DNA from 3 places in the Streptomyces sp. NPDC085932 genome. Region 2 is predicted to be linked to each of the others. Evidence: predicted binding sites of a transcription regulator. Region 2 holds the regulator's gene; each other region holds the start of a gene.
The links. The regulator HrcA, encoded in region 2, represses chaperone genes, less so after heat shock. The targets are predictions, from matches to a motif close to TTNGCACTCNGNNNNNCNGAGTGCNAA.

Region 1 (6,944 bases), on a different contig from region 2:
CCGCACCCGCCTGACCGGCAAGCTCCCGCCCCCACCGGCCCCGCGTCCGCCCCTGCGCGTGCTGGAGTGCGCGAACTGCGGCGCCCCGGGACGCCCGGAGTCCCTGCCGGGAGGGCGTTGCAGCGCCTGCCGGGGTGAGAGCGCCCCCGCGCAACCCCCCGCACCCCTGCCCGCCCCGTCCGTACACGATCACGCGGCCAGGATCCGCGCAGCGATGGACCAACGCCGCCGGGAGAAGAATCCGCCGGCTGGGGACAATGGACGGTATGAACCACGCCCAGCTGACCGCACTCGGCCGTGCCCTCCGGCTCCTCGGTGAACACGGGGAGGCCCTCACCGGCGACACCCCGGACGCCAAACTGCACGAGGTGAAGGCGGATCTGCGGCGGGCCCTCGACCTGCTGGAGGAGAGCGTCTCGAACGCCGCGCCCAGCACCCGGTGCCCCGAGCATCCCAACGGCCCGGTCGACGAGGCCGCCCCCGACCTGTGCCTGCTGTGCGAGACCCGGCGCCGGGCCGCCCGCCGGAACGAGTTCAACGGGCCCGCTCCCCACCAGCCGCTGTCCGAGCCCGCACCGTCGCGGTACGGCGTGCGCGGCGACCGCCCGCAGCCCCAGCAGCGCTGGCTGCCGGAGCTGTGGAACGGCCAGACGTGGCAGCTGTGCGGCACCCCGCGCCGGGACCGCCGCGAGGCCGAGCTGTACATCGCTGCCCAGCGCCGCGCGCCCCGGGCCGCCATGGCGTACCGGCTGGTGCACGAGTTCACGGACTACGAGGTGCTGCGGGTGTGGGGCACACCGGTGCGGATCGACATCGAGCCGATGGGCAACCTGTAGGTCACAGCAGGGGCAGGGCCTCGAAGTCGTGCCCCTGCCACAGGCGCCGCGCGGTCTCCTCCGGGTAGGCCGTGACCACCGGCTCCGCGTCCAGCACCTGCACCAGCCGCCGCTGATCGTCGTACGCGGGCCAGCCCGGGTCGCCCGTCCTCGCGAACGCCGTCCAGGAGGAGCGGAAGCGGGCCGACAGCGCCAAGGCCTCGGCGGACGGTTCGGTCCCCGCGAACAGCAGGGCGCCCAGGTCGGCCCCGTACGTGCCGAACAGCAGCGGGATGTCCAGGCCGTGGCAGGCGCCGAGCGCGCCGCCGTTGCCGGGGGCCGGCCAGGTCAGTTCGTATACGTGCGCGCTGCCGCCGCCCGCTCGGTGCGCCTCGGCCAGGTGCAGGGAGGGCATGGCGAAGAGCCAGTCCGTCTGGACGCGTTCGTACAGCTCGCCCGGGGAAGCGCCGGGGTAGGCCGCGCGGTAGGCCGCTGCCCCGTCGGGGCCGGGGGCGAACAGGCGCAGGGCCGCGCCCGCCCGCTCGTCGCCGATCTGGCCCAGCTGCCCGGCCAGGGCGACGAAGAGGCGGTACTCGTCGCGGTTGTGGCCGACGAGCAGGTCGACGTCCTGCGCCGCTCCGGACGCCAGGGCCTGCCAGGGTGTCGCCGGGAGGACCTCGCCGTCGACCACCGGGGAGAAGGGGGTCACGGTGGGTGCCGCCTGCCCCCAGCGATCGAGGTGCTGCGGCATCTTCGGGCCCAGGGCCTCCCCCGCCGCCGTCAACCGCCGCGGTTCCACCGACGACAGGTCGGCGACCGTGGGGCGCAGGCCCACCTCGGCGGCCAGGGCCGTGCCGATGTCCCGGGCCAGCGCGGCGGAGAAGAACGTCCCCGGCACGCTCTGCGCGATCGCCCGCCGGAACAGTCCGGCCGCGCGGTCCATCACCAGCAGCGAGGCCACCGACCCCGCGCCCGCGGACTCGCCGAAGACCGTCACCTGCTCGGGGTCCCCGCCGAACGCCGCGATGTTGTCGCGCACCCACTCCAGCGCGGCCACCTGGTCGAGCAGGCCCCGGTTGGCGGGCGCCCCCTCGATGTGGGCGAACCCTTCCATGCCGACGCGGTAGTTGAGGGTGACGACCACCACGTCGCCGTCGGCCGCGATGTGCCGGGCGTCGTAGCCGGGGCTGCCGGCGTGGCCGAGCTTGTAGGCACCGCCGTAGATCCACACCATGACCGGGCGGCGGGCGGCCGGGTCGGGGTCGGGGGTCCAGACGTTGACCGTGAGCCAGTCGTCGCCCTGGGGGACGTGGAACAGGTTCGGGCCGCCCATCAGGCCGAGGTCCTGCGGGGGCGGCGGGCCGAAGGCGTACGCCTCCCGTACGCCGTCCCAGGGCAGGGCGGGGCGCGGCGCCCGGAAGCGGGCCTCGCCCACCGGCGGTGCGGCGAAGGGTATGCCGCGGAAGACCGCGAGCCCCTCCTCGCGGCGTCCGCGCACCGCACCGGCGGTGGTGCGCACCACCGGTCCGGGCTGCTCGCAGGGGCCGTCCGCGGGCGGGCGGGGCTCGGTCGTCGTCATCTGGGTCTCCTCACGGATGCCGGTGATCAGGCGCTCGGCCAGTGTCCTTGACCGAGGCAACCGGATCCAGGCACCCGTGGGCGGACCTCCGTGTCAGCTGAGGGTCTTCAGCGACGCCGCGTCGTACGGCGCCAGCTCGTCGAAGCGGCCGGCGAGGACCTTCTCGGCCCACTGCGGGTCCTGGAGCAGGGCGCGGCCGACGGCGACCAGGTCGAACTCGTCGCGCTCGAAGCGGTCCAGGAGGTTGTCGAGGTCGCCCAGCTCGGCGCCCTGGCCCTGGAAGGCCTTGACGAAGTCGCCGTCGAGGCCGACGGAGCCGACGGTGATGGCGGGCTTGCCGGTGAGCTTCTTGGTCCAGCCGGCGAGGTTCAGGTCCGAGTCGTCGAACTCGGGCAGCCAGTAGCGGCGCGTGGAGGCGTGGAAGGCGTCGACTCCGGCGGCGGCCAGCGGGGTGAGGATGGACTCCAGCTCCTCCGGGGTCTCGGCGAGGCGGGCGCCGTAGACGTCCTGCTTCCACTGCGAGTAGCGGAAGATGACGGGGAAGCCGGGCGAGACGCTCTCGCGGACGGCCGCGACGATCTCCGCCGCGAACCTGGTGCGGGCCACCCGGTCGCCGCCGTAGGCGTCGGTGCGGCGGTTGGTGCCCTGCCACAGGAACTGGTCGAGCAGGTAGCCGTGGGCGCCGTGCAGCTCCACACCGTCGAAGCCGATGCGCTCGGCGGCCGCGGCGGCCTCGGCGAAGGCACCGACGACGGCGTCGATGTCGGCCTGCGTCATGGCCTTGCCGGTGGGCTCGTCGGCGCCGATGCGCAGCCCGGAGGGGCCGACGGCGGGGGCGTCCGCGACGGGCGGCTCGCCCTGCTTGCGGACCATGCCGATGTGCCACAGCTGGGGCACGATCCTGCCGCCCGCGGCATGCACCGCCTCGGCGACCTTCGCCCAGCCCGCCAGCTGCTCCTCGCCGTGGAACCGCGGCACGCGGTCGCTCTGCCCGGCCGACTCGTGCCCGACGTAGGTGCCCTCGGTGACGATCAGCCCGACTCCGGCGGCGGCGCGGCGCGCGTAGTAGGAGACGACGTCCTCGCCGGGCACGCCGCCCGGGGAGAACATGCGCGTCATGGGCGCCATCACGATCCGGTTGGGGACGGTCAGACCGCCCAGGGTGACGGGCCGGGACAGGATTTCGGCGGCACGGGAGGCGACGGTCACGTGGGGGCTCCTTCGGATACCGGACAGTATGCTCATACCAGGCAGTATGTGCACGTGCATCGGACCCCAGGTTCAACCATGCGGCCCGCCGCCGCCATCCCGTGCCCCCTGTGATCCCGCACACGCCGAAGGGCGGCACCCCCTGCCGGAGCAGGAAGTGCCGCCCTCCGAAAGGACGTTGACCGACTCAGTCGATCAGAAGTCCATGTCACCGCCCGGCATGCCGCCGCCGGCCGGCGCGGCGGCCTTCTCCGGCTTGTCGGCGATGACGGCCTCGGTGGTGAGGAACAGCGCGGCGATGGAGGCGGCGTTCTGCAGCGCGGAACGCGTCACCTTCGCCGGGTCGATGATGCCCTCGGCGATCATGTCGACGTACTCGCCGGTCGCGGCGTTCAGGCCGTGGCCGACCTGAAGGTTGCGGACCTTCTCCACGACGACGCCGCCCTCGAGACCACCGTTGACGGCGATCTGCTTCAGCGGGGCCTCCAGCGCGAGCTTCACGGCGTTGGCGCCGGTCGCCTCGTCACCGTCGAGCTCCAGCTTCTCGAAGACCTGGGAGGCCTGCAGCAGGGCCACGCCACCACCGGCGACGATGCCCTCCTCGACGGCCGCCTTGGCGTTGCGCACGGCGTCCTCGATGCGGTGCTTGCGCTCCTTGAGCTCCACCTCGGTGGCGGCACCGGCCTTGATGACCGCGACACCGCCGGCGAGCTTCGCCAGGCGCTCCTGCAGCTTCTCGCGGTCGTAGTCCGAGTCGCTGTTCTCGATCTCGGCGCGGATCTGGTTCACGCGACCCTGGACCTGGTCGGCGGAGCCGGCACCGTCGACGATGGTGGTCTCGTCCTTGGTGATGACGACCTTGCGGGCCTTGCCCAGCAGGTCGAGCGTGGCGTTCTCCAGCTTGAGGCCGACCTCCTCGGAGATCACCTCGCCGCCGGTGAGGATGCCGATGTCCTGCAGCATCGCCTTGCGGCGGTCGCCGAAGCCCGGGGCCTTGACGGCGACGGACTTGAAGGTGCCGCGGATCTTGTTGACGACCAGGGTCGACAGGGCCTCGCCCTCGACGTCCTCGGCGATGATCAGCAGCGGCTTGCCCGACTGCATGACCTTCTCCAGGAGCGGGAGCAGGTCCTTGACGTTGGAGATCTTGGAGTTGGCGATCAGGATGTACGGGTCGTCGAGGACGGCCTCCATACGCTCCATGTCGGTGGCGAAGTACGCCGAGATGTAGCCCTTGTCGAAGCGCATACCCTCGGTGAGCTCCAGCTCCAGACCGAAGGTCTGGGACTCCTCGACGGTGATGACGCCTTCCTTGCCGACCTTGTCCATGGCCTCGGCGATGAGCTCGCCGATCTGGGTGTCGGCGGCGGAGATGGAGGCCGTGGAGGCGATCTGCTCCTTGGTCTCGACGTCCTTCGCCTGCTCCAGCAGGGCGGCGGAGACGGCCTCGACGGCCTTCTCGATACCGCGCTTGAGGGCCATCGGGTTGGCACCGGCGGCCACGTTGCGCAGACCCTCGCGCACCAGGGCCTGGGCGAGGACGGTCGCCGTGGTCGTACCGTCACCGGCGACGTCGTCCGTCTTCTTGGCGACTTCCTTGACCAGCTCGGCGCCGATCTTCTCGTACGGGTCCTCGAGCTCGATCTCCTTGGCGATGGAGACACCATCGTTGGTGATCGTGGGCGCGCCCCACTTCTTCTCGAGGACGACGTTGCGGCCCTTGGGGCCGAGCGTCACCTTCACGGCGTCCGCGAGCTGGTTCATGCCGCGCTCGAGGCCGCGCCGCGCCTCCTCGTCGAACGCGATGATCTTGGCCATGTGAAGTGGTCCCTCCAGGACTGGGGGTGATTACTTCGGACCGCGCCCGCGCCCGCGACGGACGGCCCCCGACCGGTGGTTCCTTGCCCCACCTGGTCCGTGGCCTCACCGACCCGGTCCTTACGTTGTCACTCTCACCTTCAGAGTGCTAACGCAATGATTAGCACTCGGGCATGGCGAGTGCAAGCGCCTCCCCGGGATCGGGCCGGTGCGTCAGCCACCCGCGAACACCCCCCGGCACCCCCTGCGAACAGGCCGAAGGGCCCGCATCCCGGGGGATGCGAGCCCTTCTGAGAAGACCGGTCGCTTGCGCGTTGGTCGTGGTGCGCGTTCAGGCGGTGACGCGAACCATGTCGGCCTGCGGGCCCTTCTGGCCCTGCGAGATCTCGAACTCGACCCGCTGGCCCTCTTCCAGGGTGCGGTAGCCGTCCATCTGGATCGCGCTGTAGTGGACGAAAACATCCGCACCACCGTCGACCGCGATGAAGCCGTACCCCTTCTCCGCGTTGAACCACTTGACGGTGCCCTGAGCCATGCCTAACTCCCCTATTACTGGCCCTTGCACAGATCCACACTTCGCGGACCCGGGTCAGACCTCACCCCCCACGGTTGGGGGCGTGCGCCGGAACGCGTCGACCGCGGCTGAATGTATCTGTCCAACTGCCGTCTGCAACAGGTCAATCGGACGAGAATTCTGGACGCGCAGGGTCCGGAATGTGGGGAGAATTCGCCCGAATTCAGGGCAAGTCGGGCCACACAAAATGCGCAAAAGCCGCGAAAGACAAGCACACTTTGGCTACATCTTGTCGGGCTCGCGGCAGGAATTCAGGGTTCCGATCAGGGGATCGGGATCGCGTTCCCCAACTGTACCGCGCTCAATCACACAGAATTGCCCCCTCCGCTTCTCTCACGGTGGGGGCAATTCGATGAACTCTCCGTGACCGGCATTACTCCAGGTAACAATCAAGCCGGTCGACCGGTCGGGACGGGCTCAGCCCCCGGCGACGGCCGGGATGATCGACACGCCGGCACCGTCCGGGGTGGCCGTCTCCAGCCCCTGCTCGAACCGCACGTCGTCGTCGTTCACGTACACGTTGACGAACCGGCGCAGCTTCCCCTGGTCGTCCAGCACGCGCGCGGCGATCCCGGTGTGGTTCTTCTCCAGATCGGCGATGACCTCGCCCAGGGTCGCCCCCTCGGCGGCGACCTCGGCCTGCCCGCCGGTGTAGGTGCGCAGGATGGTGGGGATGCGAACGGTGACGCTCATGACTTCAAAACCTCCGGTTGGTGACGAACCCAGGGGCGCGGGGAACTGCGCGAACAACCCCCACCGGCCCGCAGATGGCAACGATCAGACGAGCCCGGCCTCGCGGAACGACTCCAGGCTGGGCCGAATGGTCGCCGTGAGCCCCGTGCCCGCCACCGCGTCCAGCGTCTTCAGACCGTCCCCGGTGTTGAGCACCACAGTCGTCTTCGACGGATCCAGCAGCCCGCCCTCGATCAGCTTCCTGGTGACACCCACG
Region 2 (6,944 bases):
CCGTCCTGCGTGACTGGAGTGACCTGCGGGACTGGCGGGACCGGTACGAGAACCCCGACGGGCGCGACGGGCCCGACGGCTCCTGGCTCGGCCGCGGAGCCCTGTCCTTCCTCGCGGAGGCCTCGGACCTGCTCGCCGGGCAGCTCGACGAGGACCTGGTCGCCGCCCTCGCCGGACAGCTGATCGTGCCGCGGCTGGCCGACTGGTGCGCCGTCTGGCTGGAGGACGAGGCCACCGGCGGCGGCTGGAGCGGCGGGGCGGGCGGTCCCCGGCTGGCCCGGGTCTGGCACGGCAGTGAGAACCGCATCGAGGAGCTGCGCCGGACCCTGGAGAAGGAGCCGCCGCCCCCGTCCGACCCCGCGGGCTCCGGGCCCGTCGTGTGCCCGTGGCCCGGCGAGGCGCTCGGCGACGCCCCGGGGGAGTCCGGCTCGGCCCTGGCGTACCGGCTGGTCGCCGGGGGACGCCCGCTCGGCACCCTGGTCATCGGGCGGTCCGGCACCGCCGGCTTCCCCGACGAGATCACCGGCCTCGTCGAGGACCTCGCCCGCCGGGTGGCCCTGGCCATCGGCGCCGCCCGCCAGTACGCCCGTCAGGCCACCATCAGCGCCGTCCTGCAGCGCGGCCTGCTGCCCGGGGCCGTCGCCGAGATCCCCGGCGTGCGCAGCGCCCTCGTCTACGAGCCCTGCGACAAGGGCGGGCCCAGCGGCGACTTCTACGACCTGTTCCCGGCCGGCGACGGCCGCTGGTGCTTCGCCGTCGGCGACGTCCAGGGCAAGGGGCCCGAGGCGGCCGTCGTCATCGGCCTGGCCCGGCCCTGGCTGCGGCTGCTCGCCCGCGAGGGCTACCGGGTGGCCGACGTCCTCGACCGTCTCAACCAGCTCCTGCTCGACGACGCCACGGAGGCCGCGGACGCGGCGGCCCGGGCCCTGGTGGCGGCGGGCGCACGGCCGACCCCGCCCGGCGACGGCCCCCAGACGCGCTTCCTGTCCCTGCTCTACGGCGAGCTGATCCCCTTCGACGGCGGCATCCGCTGCACCGTCGCCTCCGCCGGGCACCCGCTGCCGCTGCGGCTCGGGGCGGGCGGCGAGGTCCACGCGTGCGCGCAGCCGCAGACCCTGCTGGGCGTCCTGGAGGACGCCACGTACACCAGCGAGACCTTCGAGCTGCGCTCCGGCGACACGCTGCTGTGCGTCACCGACGGCGTCACCGAGCGCCGCTCCGGCTCCCGCCAGTTCGACGACGGGGACGGGCTCGCGGCGGCGCTGGCCGGGTGCGCGGGCCTGGACGCGGAGCTCATAGCGGAAAGGATCCAGCGGCTCGTGCACGAGTTCGGGGCGCGACCCCCGGCGGACGATCTGGCGCTGCTGGTGCTCCAGGCGGAGTGAACCCCGCCCCGGACGGGACACCGCGCGGGTGCTGGACAATGGAAGGCATGCCTTCCGCTCTCCCCGACGGCGAGCCCGTCCCCGAGGACGGCGCGCTGCCCGCGTCCGCCCTCGCCGGGGCCGCCGCCCGCCCGCTCGGGTTCTACCTGCACGTCCCGTACTGCGCCACGCGCTGCGGCTACTGCGACTTCAACACCTACACCGCCACCGAGCTGCGCGGCACCGGCGGTGTGCTCGCCTCCCGCGACAACTACGCCGAGACCCTCGTCGACGAGATCCGCCTGGCCCGCAAGGTCCTCGGGGACGACCCGCGCCCCGTCCGCACGGTGTTCGTGGGCGGCGGCACGCCGACGCTGCTGGACGCCGGCGACCTCGTCCGGATGCTGGAGGCCGTCCGGGACGAGTTCGGGCTCGCGCCGGACGCCGAGGTCACGACGGAGGCCAACCCGGAGTCGGTCGACCCGGCCTATCTGGCGACCCTGCGCGAGGGGGGCTTCAACCGGATCTCCTTCGGGATGCAGAGCGCGCGGCAGCACGTGCTGAAGGTGCTGGACCGCACGCACACGCCCGGGCGTCCGGAGGCGTGCGTCGCGGAGGCCCGGGCGGCCGGGTTCGAGCACGTCAACCTCGACCTGATCTACGGCACGCCGGGGGAGTCGGACGACGACTGGCGGGCGTCGCTGGACGCGGTGCTGGGGGCCGGGCCGGACCACGTCAGCGCCTACGCGCTGATCGTCGAGGAGGGGACGCAGCTGGCGCGGCGGATCCGCCGGGGCGAGGTGCCGACGACCGACGACGACGTGCACGCCGACCGGTACCTGATCGCGGACGAGGTGCTCTCGGGCGCCGGGTTCGACTGGTACGAGGTGTCGAACTGGGCGACCTCAGCGGCGGGGCGGTGCCTGCACAACGAGCTGTACTGGCGGGGGGCCGACTGGTGGGGGGCCGGGCCCGGGGCGCACAGCCACGTGGGCGGGGTGCGGTGGTGGAACGTGAAGCACCCGGGCGCGTACGCGGCGGCGCTGGCGGCCGGACGTTCGCCCGGGGCCGGGCGTGAGGTGCTCTCGGAGGAGGACCGGCGGGTCGAGCGGATCCTGCTGGAGCTGCGGCTGCGGGACGGAGTACCGCTGGCGCTGCTGCGGGCGGACGGGCTGGCGGCGTCGCGCAGGGCCCTGGCCGACGGCCTGCTCCAGGAGGAGCCGTATGCGCGGGGGCGGGCCGTGCTGACCCTGCGCGGGCGGTTGCTGGCCGACGGCGTGGTGCGCGATCTCGTGGACTGAGCGAGCGCCGGCCTAGGCCGCCGTCACGAAGTCGATCAGTTCCTCCACCCGGCCCAGCAGCTCCGGCTCCAGGTCCTTGTACGAGTGGACCCCCGACAGGATCCGCTGCCAGGCCGCGCCCGTGTTCTGCGGCCAGCCCAGGGCACGGCACACGCCCGTCTTCCAGTCCTGGCCCCGCGGGACCCGGGGCCAGGACCCGATGCCGAGGGACGACGGCTTCACCGCCTCCCAGATGTCGATGTACGGGTGGCCCACCACCAGCGCGTGCTCGCTCGTCACCGACTGCGCGATGTGCCACTCCTTGGAGCCCGGCACGAGGTGGTCGACCAGGACGCCGAGGCGCGCGTCCGGGCCGGGGGCGAAGGACTCGACGATCGACGGCAGGTCGTCGACGCCCTCCAGGTACTCCACCACCACGCCCTCGATGCGCAGGTCGTCGCCCCACACCTTCTCGACCAGCTCGGCGTCGTGCCGGCCCTCGACGTAGATGCGGCCGGCCCGGGCCACGCGCGCGCGTGCGCCGGGGACGGCCACCGAGCCGGAGGCCGTGCGCGTGGGCCGCGCCGGGGCGCCCGGCGAGGGGCGGACCAGTGTCACCACCCTGCCCTCCAGGAGGAAGCCGCGCGGCTCCATCGGGAACACGCGGTGCTTGCCGAAGCGGTCCTCCAGCGTCACCGTGCCCGCCTCGCAGCGGACGACCGCCCCGCAGAAGCCGGTGCCGGGCTCCTCGACCACCAGGCCCGGTTCCGCCGGGACCTCGGGGACCGGCTTCGGCTTCTTCCACGGCGGGGTCAGATCGGTCGAGTACTGGCGCATTCGCATGACGATAGGGAAAGCCGCCGGACGGTCACGACGACACGCCGAAACGCGCCGCCAGCGCGTCCCGTTGGGCCCGGACGAACGCCGCGTCCACCACCGCTCCGTGACCGGGCACGTACAGCGCGTCCTCGCCGCCCAGGGCGAGCAGCCGGTCCAGCGCGGCCGGCCACTGCGACGGCACCGCGTCCGGGCCGGCCTGGGGCTCGCCCGACTCCTCGACCAGGTCGCCGCAGAACACCACCTCCGGATCGCCCGGCACCAGCACCGCCAGGTCGTGCGCGGTGTGCCCCGGACCCACGTTCGCCAGCAGCACCTGGCAGCCGCCGCCCAGGTCGAGCGTCCACTCGCCGGAGACCAGGTGGCGGGGCGGGACCAGCCGGTCCGCCGACTCGCGCGCCACGGTCTCCGCCAGGCCGTTGCGCACCGCGTCCGCGCACAGCTCCTCGCGGTCCCGCGCTCGGCTCAGCACCGCGTCCACGCCGACCGCCCCGAACGTCTCCGCGTCCTCGAACGCGGCCGCCCCGAAGACATGGTCGAAGTGGGGATGGGTCAGCGCGAGATGTGTCACACGGCGACCGGTGAGCGCCCGCGCCTGCGCACGCACCCGCGCGCCCTCGGCCGGGCTCGACCCGGCGTCGATCACGAGGACCGCCCCCTCGCCGGCGACCAGTCCCGCCGTGCAGTCCCACACCGGCAGCCGGCACCGGCCCACCCCGGCGGCCAGGCGCTCCCACCCGGCCTCTTCCCAAGTCACCGTCATACCGCGACGCTAGCGGTGCGCCCCGCCCGGGGCACGACGCCGCACGACCAGCCTTGCCGGAGGCGTACCCCACCGCCGTACACTGGGCCGGGGAACGTTGGCACTCGCACGCGCAGAGTGCCAGGCCGCGAGTGGCAGGCAACGGGCGGACGACTTCTGGAGGTGTGCGCGGTGCTCAGTGAACGCAGGCTTCAGGTGCTGCGCGCCATCGTCCAGGACTACGTCGGCACCGAGGAGCCGGTCGGCTCCAAGGCCCTCACCGAGCGGCACAACCTCGGAGTCTCCCCGGCGACCGTGCGCAACGACATGGCGGCCCTGGAGGACGAGGGATACATCGCCCAGCCGCACACCAGTGCCGGGCGCATCCCCACCGACAAGGGCTACCGCCTGTTCGTCGACAAGCTCGCCGGCGTCAAGCCCATGACGGCTCCCGAGCGGCGCGCGATCCAGAACTTCCTGGAGGGCGCCGTCGACCTCGACGACGTCGTGGCGCGCACGGTGCGGCTGCTCGCGCAGCTCACGCGCCAGGTCGCCGTCGTGCAGTACCCGTCGCTGACCCGGTCCACCGTGCGGCACGTGGAGCTGCTCTCCCTGGCGCCCGCGCGGGTGATGCTCGTGCTGATCACGGACACCGGGCGGGTCGAGCAGCGGGTCGTCGACTGCCCGGCGCCCTTCGGCGAGGCCTCGCTCGCGGATCTGCGTGCGCGCCTCAACAGCCGGGTGGCGAACCGCCGTTTCGCGGATGTGCCGAGTCTGGTGGAGGATCTCCCGGAGGCTTTCGAGCACGAGGACCGGGGTACGGTCTCCACGGTGCTCTCCACACTCCTGGAGACGCTCGTCGAGGAGAACGAGGAGCGGCTGATGATCGGCGGCACCGCCAATCTGACCCGCTTCGGTCATGACTTCCCCCTCACGATCCGGCCGGTGCTGGAGGCGCTGGAGGAGCAGGTCGTGCTCCTCAAGCTGCTCGGCGAGGCGAAGGATCCGGGCGTGACCGTCCGTATCGGTCACGAGAACGCCCACGAAGGACTCAACTCCACGTCCGTCGTGTCGGTCGGCTACGGTTCGGGCGGCGAGGCAGTCGCCAAGCTCGGCGTGGTCGGACCGACCCGCATGGACTACCCGGGAACGATGGGAGCGGTACGCGCAGTGGCACGGTACGTCGGACAGATCCTGGCGGAGTCGTAGTGGCCACGGACTACTACGCCGTACTCGGCGTGCGCCGCGACGCGTCGCAGGAAGAGATCAAGAAGGCCTTCCGGCGGCTCGCCCGCGAGCTGCACCCGGACGTCAACCCCGATCCGAAGACCCAGGAGCGGTTCAAGGAGATCAACGCCGCCTACGAGGTGCTGTCGGACCCGCAGAAGAAGCAGGTCTACGACCTCGGCGGCGACCCGCTCTCGCAGTCCGGCGGCGCCGGCGCGGGCGGCTTCGGAGCCGGCGGCTTCGGGAACTTCTCGGACATCATGGACGCGTTCTTCGGTACGGCGTCGCAGCGCGGACCGCGCTCGCGCACCCGCCGCGGCCAGGACGCCATGATCCGCATCGAGGTGGAGCTCGACGAGGCGGCCTTCGGCACGACGAAGGACATCCAGGTCGACACCGCCGTCGTCTGCAACACCTGCAACGGCGAGGGCGCCGCCCCGGGCACCTCCGCGCAGACGTGCGACATGTGCCGCGGCCGCGGTGAGGTGTCACAGGTGACCCGGTCCTTCCTGGGCCAGGTCATGACGTCCCGCCCGTGCCCGCAGTGCCAGGGCTTCGGCACGGTCGTCCCGACGCCGTGCCCCGAGTGCGCGGGCGACGGCCGGGTGCGCTCGCGCCGCACCCTCACGGTCAAGATCCCGGCCGGTGTGGACAACGGCACGCGCATCCAGCTCGCCGGCGAGGGCGAGGTCGGGCCCGGCGGCGGTCCCGCGGGCGACCTCTACGTCGAGATCCACGAGCTGCCGCACGCGCAGTTCCAGCGCCGCGGCGACGACCTGCACTGCACGGTCACGCTGCCGATGACGGCGGCCGCCCTCGGCACGAAGGTGCCGCTGGAGACGCTCGACGGCATGGAGGAGGTCGACATCCGACCGGGCACCCAGTCCGGCCAGTCGATCCCGCTGCACGGCCGGGGCGTCACGCACCTGCGCGGCGGCGGACGCGGCGACCTCATCGTGCACGTCGAGGTCCAGACCCCGACCAAGCTCGACCCCGAGCAGGAGCGCCTCCTGCGGGAACTGTCCAAGCTGCGCGGCGAGGAACGGCCGACGGGCCAGTTCCAGCCGGGTCAGCAGGGGCTGTTCTCGCGGCTGAAGGACGCCTTCAACGGCCGCTGACGCGAGGGCCGGCAGGGGTGCGGAAGCGGTAGTTCCTCTGGTCTATGCCACACGGCAGGCCGGATTCGGAGTTGTCCGGAGGACGTGACAACATGCGGTCATGTCCTCCGCACTGACCGATCTCTTCCCGCTCCCGATCGTGCAGGCCCCCATGGCGGGCGGCGTCTCCGTGCCGAAGCTCGCCGCCGCCGTGTGCGAAGCGGGCGGGCTCGGGTTCCTCGCCGCCGGGTACAAGACCGCCGACGGGATGTACCAGGAGATCAAGCAGCTGAGGAGCCTCACCGGCCGGCCCTTCGGGGTCAACCTCTTCATGCCGCAGCCGGAGTACGCCGACCCCGCCGCCGTCGACGTCTACGCCCACCAGCTGTCCGGCGAG
Region 3 (6,944 bases), on a different contig from region 2:
AGGACCAGGCGCTCGCCGCGTCCGGCGCGGGCACGGGCAGCCGCGCCGTACAGGTGCAGGAGGTGGGCTTCGCGGGTCGCCTCGGTCAGATGCGCGGGCAGGTCCTCGCCGGCCAGTTCGGCGAGCTGCTCCAGGACGACGTCGGCGTAGGCCACGACGTCGTTCTGGGCGCCCAGGCGGGCCGTGACGAAGAAGGGCACGATCCGCACGCCCCGGGGCGGATGCAGTGCGAACCAGGACAGCAGCGCCGTCTTGCCCGCCCACGCCTCCGCTCGCCACCAGGCGTACGCCGGGCCGGAGTCGGCCGTGCAGAAGGACGCCAGCTCGGCGAGTTCCCGCTCGCGGCCGACGAGTTCGGCGGGGGCGATCCTGCGGACCTGCTCCCAGTACGCCGAGCGCACCTGCCGGGTGAGGACGAGGTGGTTGTGGTCGCCGGTGACGGCCACGCCGATGTCCCGCCCCGCGGCCACCGACCGCGCCCCCCGTCTCCCCCACCAGCCCATCCCCTCATGATGCCAAAGCGCCGGGAGGCGGCACCCGGCCCTCGTGGGGACAATGGTGCTGTTCAGCCGGACCCAGGGGGGCCGGAGGTGGGGCGAGTATGACCTTCGTACAGCTCATCGAATGCAGGACCAGCCGGCTCGACGAGATGAACCGGCTGATGGACCGGTGGGTCGAGCAGACCCGGGGGAAACGGACCGCCACGCACAGTGTGGTGGCGAAGGACAGGTCCGACGCCTCGCACATCGTGGAGATCGTCGAGTTCCCGTCGTACGAGGACGCGATGCGGAACTCCGGGCTTCCGGAGACCGACCGGATCTTCCAGGAGATGGTGGCGCTCTGCGACGAGGCGCCGACGTTCACGGACCTCGACGTGGTGCGCGACGAGCAGCTCAACGCGGCCACCGCGCGCAGGTTCTTCGAGCTGGCGCCCGGGCAGGGTGACGCGCCGGCGTTCAACGACGTGTTCGCCGAGAACTATCACGACCACGACCCCGCGAACGTGCAGGACGTCATCGGGCTCGACGCGGTGCGGCGGGAGGTGGAGGTCTGGCGCGGCGGGTTCGACTTCTCCTTCACGATCGAGGACCAGATGGCGCAGGGCGACCGGGTGTGCACCCGGTGGACCTTCCACGGGCGGCACACGGGCGAGTTCCTCGGCATCCCGCCGACCGGCCAGGACGTCACCATGACCGGGACGACCGTCCACCGGTGCACGCCGGACGGCAAGATCGCCGAGGGGTGGTGGCAGTACGACCGGCTGGGGCTGATGCAGCAGCTGGGGGCGTTGGAGCCTACTGAGCTCTGACCGAGCCCTCACCGATCTCCGACCGCGCCTGATGGGGCTCCGACCTCGGCGGGGTGCTGCCGCGGGCCGGGTGCCGCACCGGGGCCGGGGCTGTGGTCGGCGGCTGGGCGCCGTCGCCGGGCGGCTAGTCGCCGCCGCCTCCGCCCCCGCCACCGTCCCCACCGCCGCCGCTGTCGCCGCCTCCGCCCCCGTCGCCGCCGTCCCCGCCGTCGCTGCCCCAGCCGTCGCCGCCGCCGGGTTCGTTGTCGTCGCGGTCGCGGCCCAGGTTGCTGAACCAGGGGCGGTCCCAGAGCTCCTCCTCCGTCTCCCGGCGGCGTTTCACCGCGCGGAACCTGGCCAGGCCCGTGGTGTCGCCCAGGCCGAAGGACACGGCGACCGCGTGGGCCATGACGGCGTCCAGGGGGTCGGGGCTCTCGTGGCGCACCTCGGCCAGCGGCAGCAGCACCGAGCCGGGCGGCGGGCCGGGCCACCGGGAGGGGCGGGTCAGCAGGGCGACCGGCCGGTCGTCACGCAGGAGCCGTGAACTCTCCGCGTTCTCGCGGCGCAGGGTCCAGACCCGGTCGGGCAGGCGGATCTCGACCCAGCTCTTGGACTTGCGCGCCTTCTTGCGCAGTTCGAGCCGTGCGGAGAGGTCGCCGACGTACAGGACCAGGCCGCCCGACCGGTCGGCGCTGTCGGGGCGGTAGCCGTACGGTGCGCGCAGCCGTACGACGGGGGCGTGCGGGCCCCAGACGTCCACGCGCACCGAGCGCCGGTCCACCGCGACCGTCACCGGTCCGGCGGGCCCGGGCGCGTGGCGGCGCGCGATCCACAGCGGTACGCCCTCCGACTGCGCCCGTGCGGCGAGAGCGGCCACGTGGTCCGGTCCCCCGCACCTGCGCACCGCCAGTTCGCCCAGGGCCCGGGCGAAGTCGGCGGCGTGACGGGTCCTCAGGGGGGTGGTGGTGCCGGTCACGCGGGTGACCGGGACGAGGGCGGGGCCCTGCGGCAGCGCCCCGAGAGGGCGTTCGGTGCCACCGCCGCCGAGCCAGCGGCCCCGCAGGAACGCTTCCGCCATGGCGGCCAGGTTCAGCTCGTCCAGCGGGGTCGTCCGGCCGCCCCTGCGGAGTCCGTCCTCGGTGAGCCGCACGGTCCGCGCGAACGGGTTGCGGGACTGTTCCCCGTACAGCGCCTGGTCCATTCCTGCCCCCCTGATGATCCGACTGCTGTGGCAGTAGACCGTTTCCGGCCCCGGTGCGGTTCCCGGGCCGGGGGCGGCACGGCGAAGGCCCGGCACCCCTTCTTCCGGGGTGCCGGGCCTTCGCTCGCTCGGGCTCGGGCGGACCGACGCCGTCAGCCCTCGGACATCAGCGCTCAGACATCAGTCCTCAGGCATCAGCCGTCAGGCATCCGTCCTCGGGATTCCGCCCTCAGCCGTCCTGCCTCAGTGGGCGTGGCCGTGGCCGTGGCCCGCGGCGGCCGGCTCCTCCTCTTCCTTCTTCTCGACGACCAGGGTCTCGGTCGTGAGGAGGAGGGAGGCGATGGAGGCGGCGTTCTCCAGGGCGGAGCGGGTGACCTTGACCGGGTCGATGACGCCGGCCTTGATCAGGTCGCCGTACTCGCCGGTGGCGGCGTTGTAGCCGCTGCCCTTGTCGAGCTCGGCCACCTTGGAGACGATGACGTAGCCCTCCAGGCCGGCGTTCTCGGCGATCCAGCGCAGCGGCTCGACGGCGGCCTTGCGGACCACGGAGACACCGGTGGCCTCGTCGCCGGTCTTGTCGAGGTTGCCCTCCAGGACCTTGACGGCGTGGACCAGGGCGGAGCCACCACCGGAGACGATGCCCTCCTCGACCGCGGCGCGGGTCGCGGAGATGGCGTCCTCCAGACGGTGCTTGCGCTCCTTGAGCTCGACCTCGGTGGCGGCACCCACGCGGATGACGCACACGCCGCCGGCCAGCTTCGCGAGGCGCTCCTGGAGCTTCTCGCGGTCCCAGTCGGAGTCCGTGGTCTCGATCTCGGCCTTGATCTGGGCGACGCGGCCCTGCACGTCGTCCTTGCTGCCGGCGCCGTCGACGATCGTGGTGTCGTCCTTGGTGACGGTGACGCGGCGGGCGGAGCCGAGGACGTCCAGACCGACCTGGTCGAGCTTGAGGCCGACCTCCTCGGAGACGACCGTGGCGCCGGTGAGGACGGCCATGTCCTGCAGCATCGCCTTGCGGCGGTCGCCGAAGCCGGGGGCCTTCACGGCGACGGCGTTGAACGTGCCGCGGATCTTGTTCACGACCAGGGTCGACAGGGCCTCGCCCTCGACGTCCTCGGCGATGATCAGCAGCGGCTTGGAGGCGTTGGCCTGGATGACCTTCTCCAGCAGCGGCAGCAGGTCCGCGATGGCGGAGATCTTGCCCTGCGTGATGAGGATGTACGGGTCGTCCAGGACGGCTTCCATGCGCTCCTGGTCCGTCACGAAGTACGGCGACAGGTAGCCCTTGTCGAAGGCCATGCCCTCGGTGAAGTCCAGCTCCAGACCGAAGGTGTTGGACTCCTCGACGGTGATGACACCGTCCTTGCCGACCTTGTCCATCGCCTCGGCGATGAGCTCGCCGACCTGCTGGTCCTGGGCGGACAGCGCGGCGACGGCGGCGATGTCGGACTTCTCGTCGATCGGGCGGGCCGAGGCGAGCAGGTCGTCGGAGACGGCCTTGACGGCGGCGTCGATGCCCTTCTTCAGGGCGGCCGGGGAGGCACCGGCGGCGACGTTCTTCAGGCCCTCGCGCACGAGCGCCTGGGCGAGCACGGTCGCGGTGGTCGTACCGTCACCCGCGATGTCGTTGGTCTTGGTCGCCACCTCCTTGACCAGCTGGGCACCGAGGTTCTCGTACGGGTCCTCGATCTCGACCTCGCGGGCGATCGTGACACCGTCGTTGGTGATGGTGGGGGCGCCGAACTTCTTGTCGATGACGACGTTGCGGCCCTTGGGGCCGATCGTCACCTTGACCGTGTCGGCAAGCTTGTTGACGCCGCGCTCGAGGGCGCGACGGGCGTCCTCGTCGAACTTCAGGATCTTCGCCATGGGAGCGTGAGCCCTCTTCCGGAAATTGGGATAACGACAACTGCGCCCCGGGCGCCCGGCTTATTGGCGATCGCGGGGGCCAGGGGCGCAGTTCAAAGCAAGGTGCTTCGGGTGAATTACTTCTCGATGATCGCGAGCACGTCGCGAGCCGAGAGGACGAGGTACTCCTCGCCGTTGTACTTCACCTCGGTGCCGCCGTACTTGCTGTAGAGCACGACGTCGCCGACGGAGACGTCGAGCGGAAGACGGTTGCCGTCCTCGAAGCGGCCCGGGCCCACGGCCAGGACGACGCCCTCCTGGGGCTTCTCCTTGGCGGTGTCCGGGATGACCAGGCCAGAGGCGGTGGTCTGCTCGGCGTCGAGCGGCTGGACCACGATGCGGTCCTCGAGCGGCTTGATGGCAACCTTGGAGCTGGTGGTCGTCACGATCCGACCTCCCCCTTCGGAGATCTCACGGGGTTAACTGTCTGAGGTGGCGACCAGGTGGATCCGTCGTCGCGGGTGCCGGACCTGCCCGTCGCTGTGTTGGCACTCTCCTGTGTCGAGTGCCAGAGCCGAGACTATGACCGCGATTAGCACTCGGTCAAGCGGACTGCTAATTGCCGACGGCGCGTCGGCCAGGCGACTTCTCTCCGCTGGGCCCCCGGTCGCCTACAGATGGTCCTCCAGCCGTCCCACCCGCAGGCCCTTCCCGTCGATCTCCCGCAGCAACCGCACCGTCCGCTCCGTCAGGGTCGCGGACGCGTCCCCCGACGGCACCGAGACGATGTCACCGGCGCGCAGCCCGGGCGCGCCGCGGGTGTACGTCAGTTCGCCGTCGGCGCCCAGGGACGCCCGCCACAGCACGACCGCCGCGATGCCGCAGTCGGCGGCGGCGCGCAGGGTCGTGGTGTCGTAGGTGCCGTAGGGCGGGCGGAAGAGGCGAGGGCGGATGCCGAAGCGGGCGTGCAGCTTGTGCTGCTGGCCGCAGATCTCGGCGCGCTGGCCGGCGTAGGGCAGGCCGCGCAGGGCCGGGTGGTCGAGGGTGTGGTTCTGCAGGGACGCGCCGACCGCGCGCAGCCGCGCGAAGTGGCCGTAGCCGGGCCCCACGACGCTGTCGGTGAGGAACATGCTGACCGGCAGGCGCCGTTCGCGGACGAGGGCGACGAAGCGGGGGTCGCGTTCGGCGCCGTCGTCGTAGGTGAGGAAGACGACCGGGTCGCGGGTGGGGACGTGGTCGACGACGGGTGGCAGGCGCCGGGCGGCGGGGGCCTGGTCCCGGGCGCGTCCGTCGGCGGTGCCCGGCCGCTCCCCCGGCGGCTGTGCGCAGCCGGCCAGCAGGGCCAGCAGCGCGCAGAGCGCCGCGGCGGCCGGCCGCCTCACAGGTAGTCCTCCAGCCGCCCCACCGCGTACCCCTCGGCCGTGACCTTGTTCAGGAAGCGGCGGATCATGTCCGGCATCGTGCCCTTCCACTCCGCGGGGCCCCGGAAGTGGGTGAGGACGATGTCGCCCGGGCGCAGGGCGCGGTCCGCCTCGCGGTACTCCCAGCGGTCGGCGAAGACCTCCTCGTTCCACAGCGGGACGTGGGTGATGCCGCAGGCCTTGGCGGCGCGCAGGGTCGCCCGGTTGTAGCTGCCGTAGGGCGGGCGGAAGAGGGCGGGGCGCTTGCCGAAGCGCTTTTCCATGTAGCGCTGCATGCCGCAGATCTCGCGCTTCTGCGCGCGGTAGGACAGGCCCGGCATGTAGCGGTGGCGCAGGGTGTGGTTGTTCAGGACCACGCCCCTGGCCTGCATCTTCTTGAAGTAGCGGGGATCGTCCTTGACGAGGTAGCCGCTGAGGAACGCGGTGTAGGGGACGTCCAGGTCGCTCATCATCCGCAGGAACGTGCGGTCCTTCTCGGCGCCGTCGTCGATGGTGAGGAAGACCACCTTGTCGCGGGTGGGGATCCGGGTGAAGACGGGCGGCAGGTTCGACTCCCGGTGTCCGGCCACCTGGAAGCCCTTGCGGGTCTTGATCCTCGGCTTGCGCTCGGGGGGCGGCGGGGCGGGCAGCGGGACCCGTTTCAGCTCCCAGCGGTGAGCGGCGGCGACCCGGGCGGCGTGCGCGGCGCGCAGTTTGGAGGCGTAGGAGTCGAGGGCGCGGGCCGGCGGCGCGTCGAGGGGCTGCTGCCCGCCGGCCGGGGTGACCTGGTCGCTGGCGCCGCCCTGCGCACAGCCCGAGGCGATGGCGGCGAGGGCGAGCACGGCCAGGCCGATCCGTGCACCGCCCGAGGCCCGGCTTTTGTCATTTTGTACGACTGCTCGCATGGTGCCGGATCCTCGCAGCCCGTCTCCGCGAACCCGCCCCGACACAGCGGCCCGGCGACCGGCATCCACCGACTGGCCCACACGACTCCCCCCGGACGTCCGTGGCCGACAATGACCGGGTGAACGACCTCGCCCTCCTCCTCACTCCCGAAGGCCGCGCCCTCCTCGACGAGGTGCGCGACACCGACCCGGCGCGGGAGCTGGCCGTCGCGACCCGGCTGCGCCGCGAGCACCCCGCCGAGCTGGTGTCGGCGGCGCTCGGGCAGGCACGGCTGCGGCAGCGGGCGACGGTGAAGTTCGGC

Region 1: a site for HrcA is predicted at 5,582-5,608, ahead of groL (chaperonin GroEL). Genes of this name have one in related genera too.
Region 3: a site for HrcA is predicted at 4,930-4,956, ahead of groES (co-chaperone GroES). Genes of this name have one in related genera too.

The regions. Positions count from the first base shown of each region.
Region 1 is NZ_JBITSJ010000007.1:423,542-430,485, forward strand. Features, by position in the region: gene ACIGAQ_RS32030 (hypothetical protein) at 1-319, shown strand, start outside; gene ACIGAQ_RS32035 (hypothetical protein) at 267-836, shown strand; gene ACIGAQ_RS32040 (carboxylesterase/lipase family protein) at 838-2,394, opposite strand; gene ACIGAQ_RS32045 (NADH:flavin oxidoreductase) at 2,488-3,639, opposite strand; gene groL (chaperonin GroEL) at 3,799-5,421, opposite strand; gene ACIGAQ_RS32055 (cold-shock protein) at 5,753-5,956, opposite strand; gene ACIGAQ_RS32060 (ubiquitin-like small modifier protein 1) at 6,413-6,688, opposite strand; gene thrC (threonine synthase) at 6,773-6,944, opposite strand, start outside.
Region 2 is NZ_JBITSJ010000002.1:533,197-540,140, forward strand. Features, by position in the region: gene ACIGAQ_RS11575 (SpoIIE family protein phosphatase) at 1-1,385, shown strand, start outside; gene hemW (radical SAM family heme chaperone HemW) at 1,433-2,665, shown strand; gene ACIGAQ_RS11585 (DUF3097 domain-containing protein) at 2,678-3,481, opposite strand; gene ACIGAQ_RS11590 (MBL fold metallo-hydrolase) at 3,513-4,244, opposite strand; gene hrcA (heat-inducible transcriptional repressor HrcA) at 4,416-5,432, shown strand; gene dnaJ (molecular chaperone DnaJ) at 5,432-6,568, shown strand; gene ACIGAQ_RS11605 (nitronate monooxygenase) at 6,669-6,944, shown strand, end outside.
Region 3 is NZ_JBITSJ010000003.1:587,227-594,170, forward strand. Features, by position in the region: gene ACIGAQ_RS18655 (hypothetical protein) at 1-470, opposite strand, end outside; gene ACIGAQ_RS18660 (ester cyclase) at 602-1,309, shown strand; gene ACIGAQ_RS18665 (hypothetical protein) at 1,434-2,489, opposite strand; gene groL (chaperonin GroEL) at 2,733-4,358, opposite strand; gene groES (co-chaperone GroES) at 4,475-4,783, opposite strand; gene ACIGAQ_RS18680 (polysaccharide deacetylase family protein) at 5,009-5,719, opposite strand; gene ACIGAQ_RS18685 (polysaccharide deacetylase family protein) at 5,716-6,642, opposite strand; gene ACIGAQ_RS18690 (methyltransferase domain-containing protein) at 6,762-6,944, shown strand, end outside.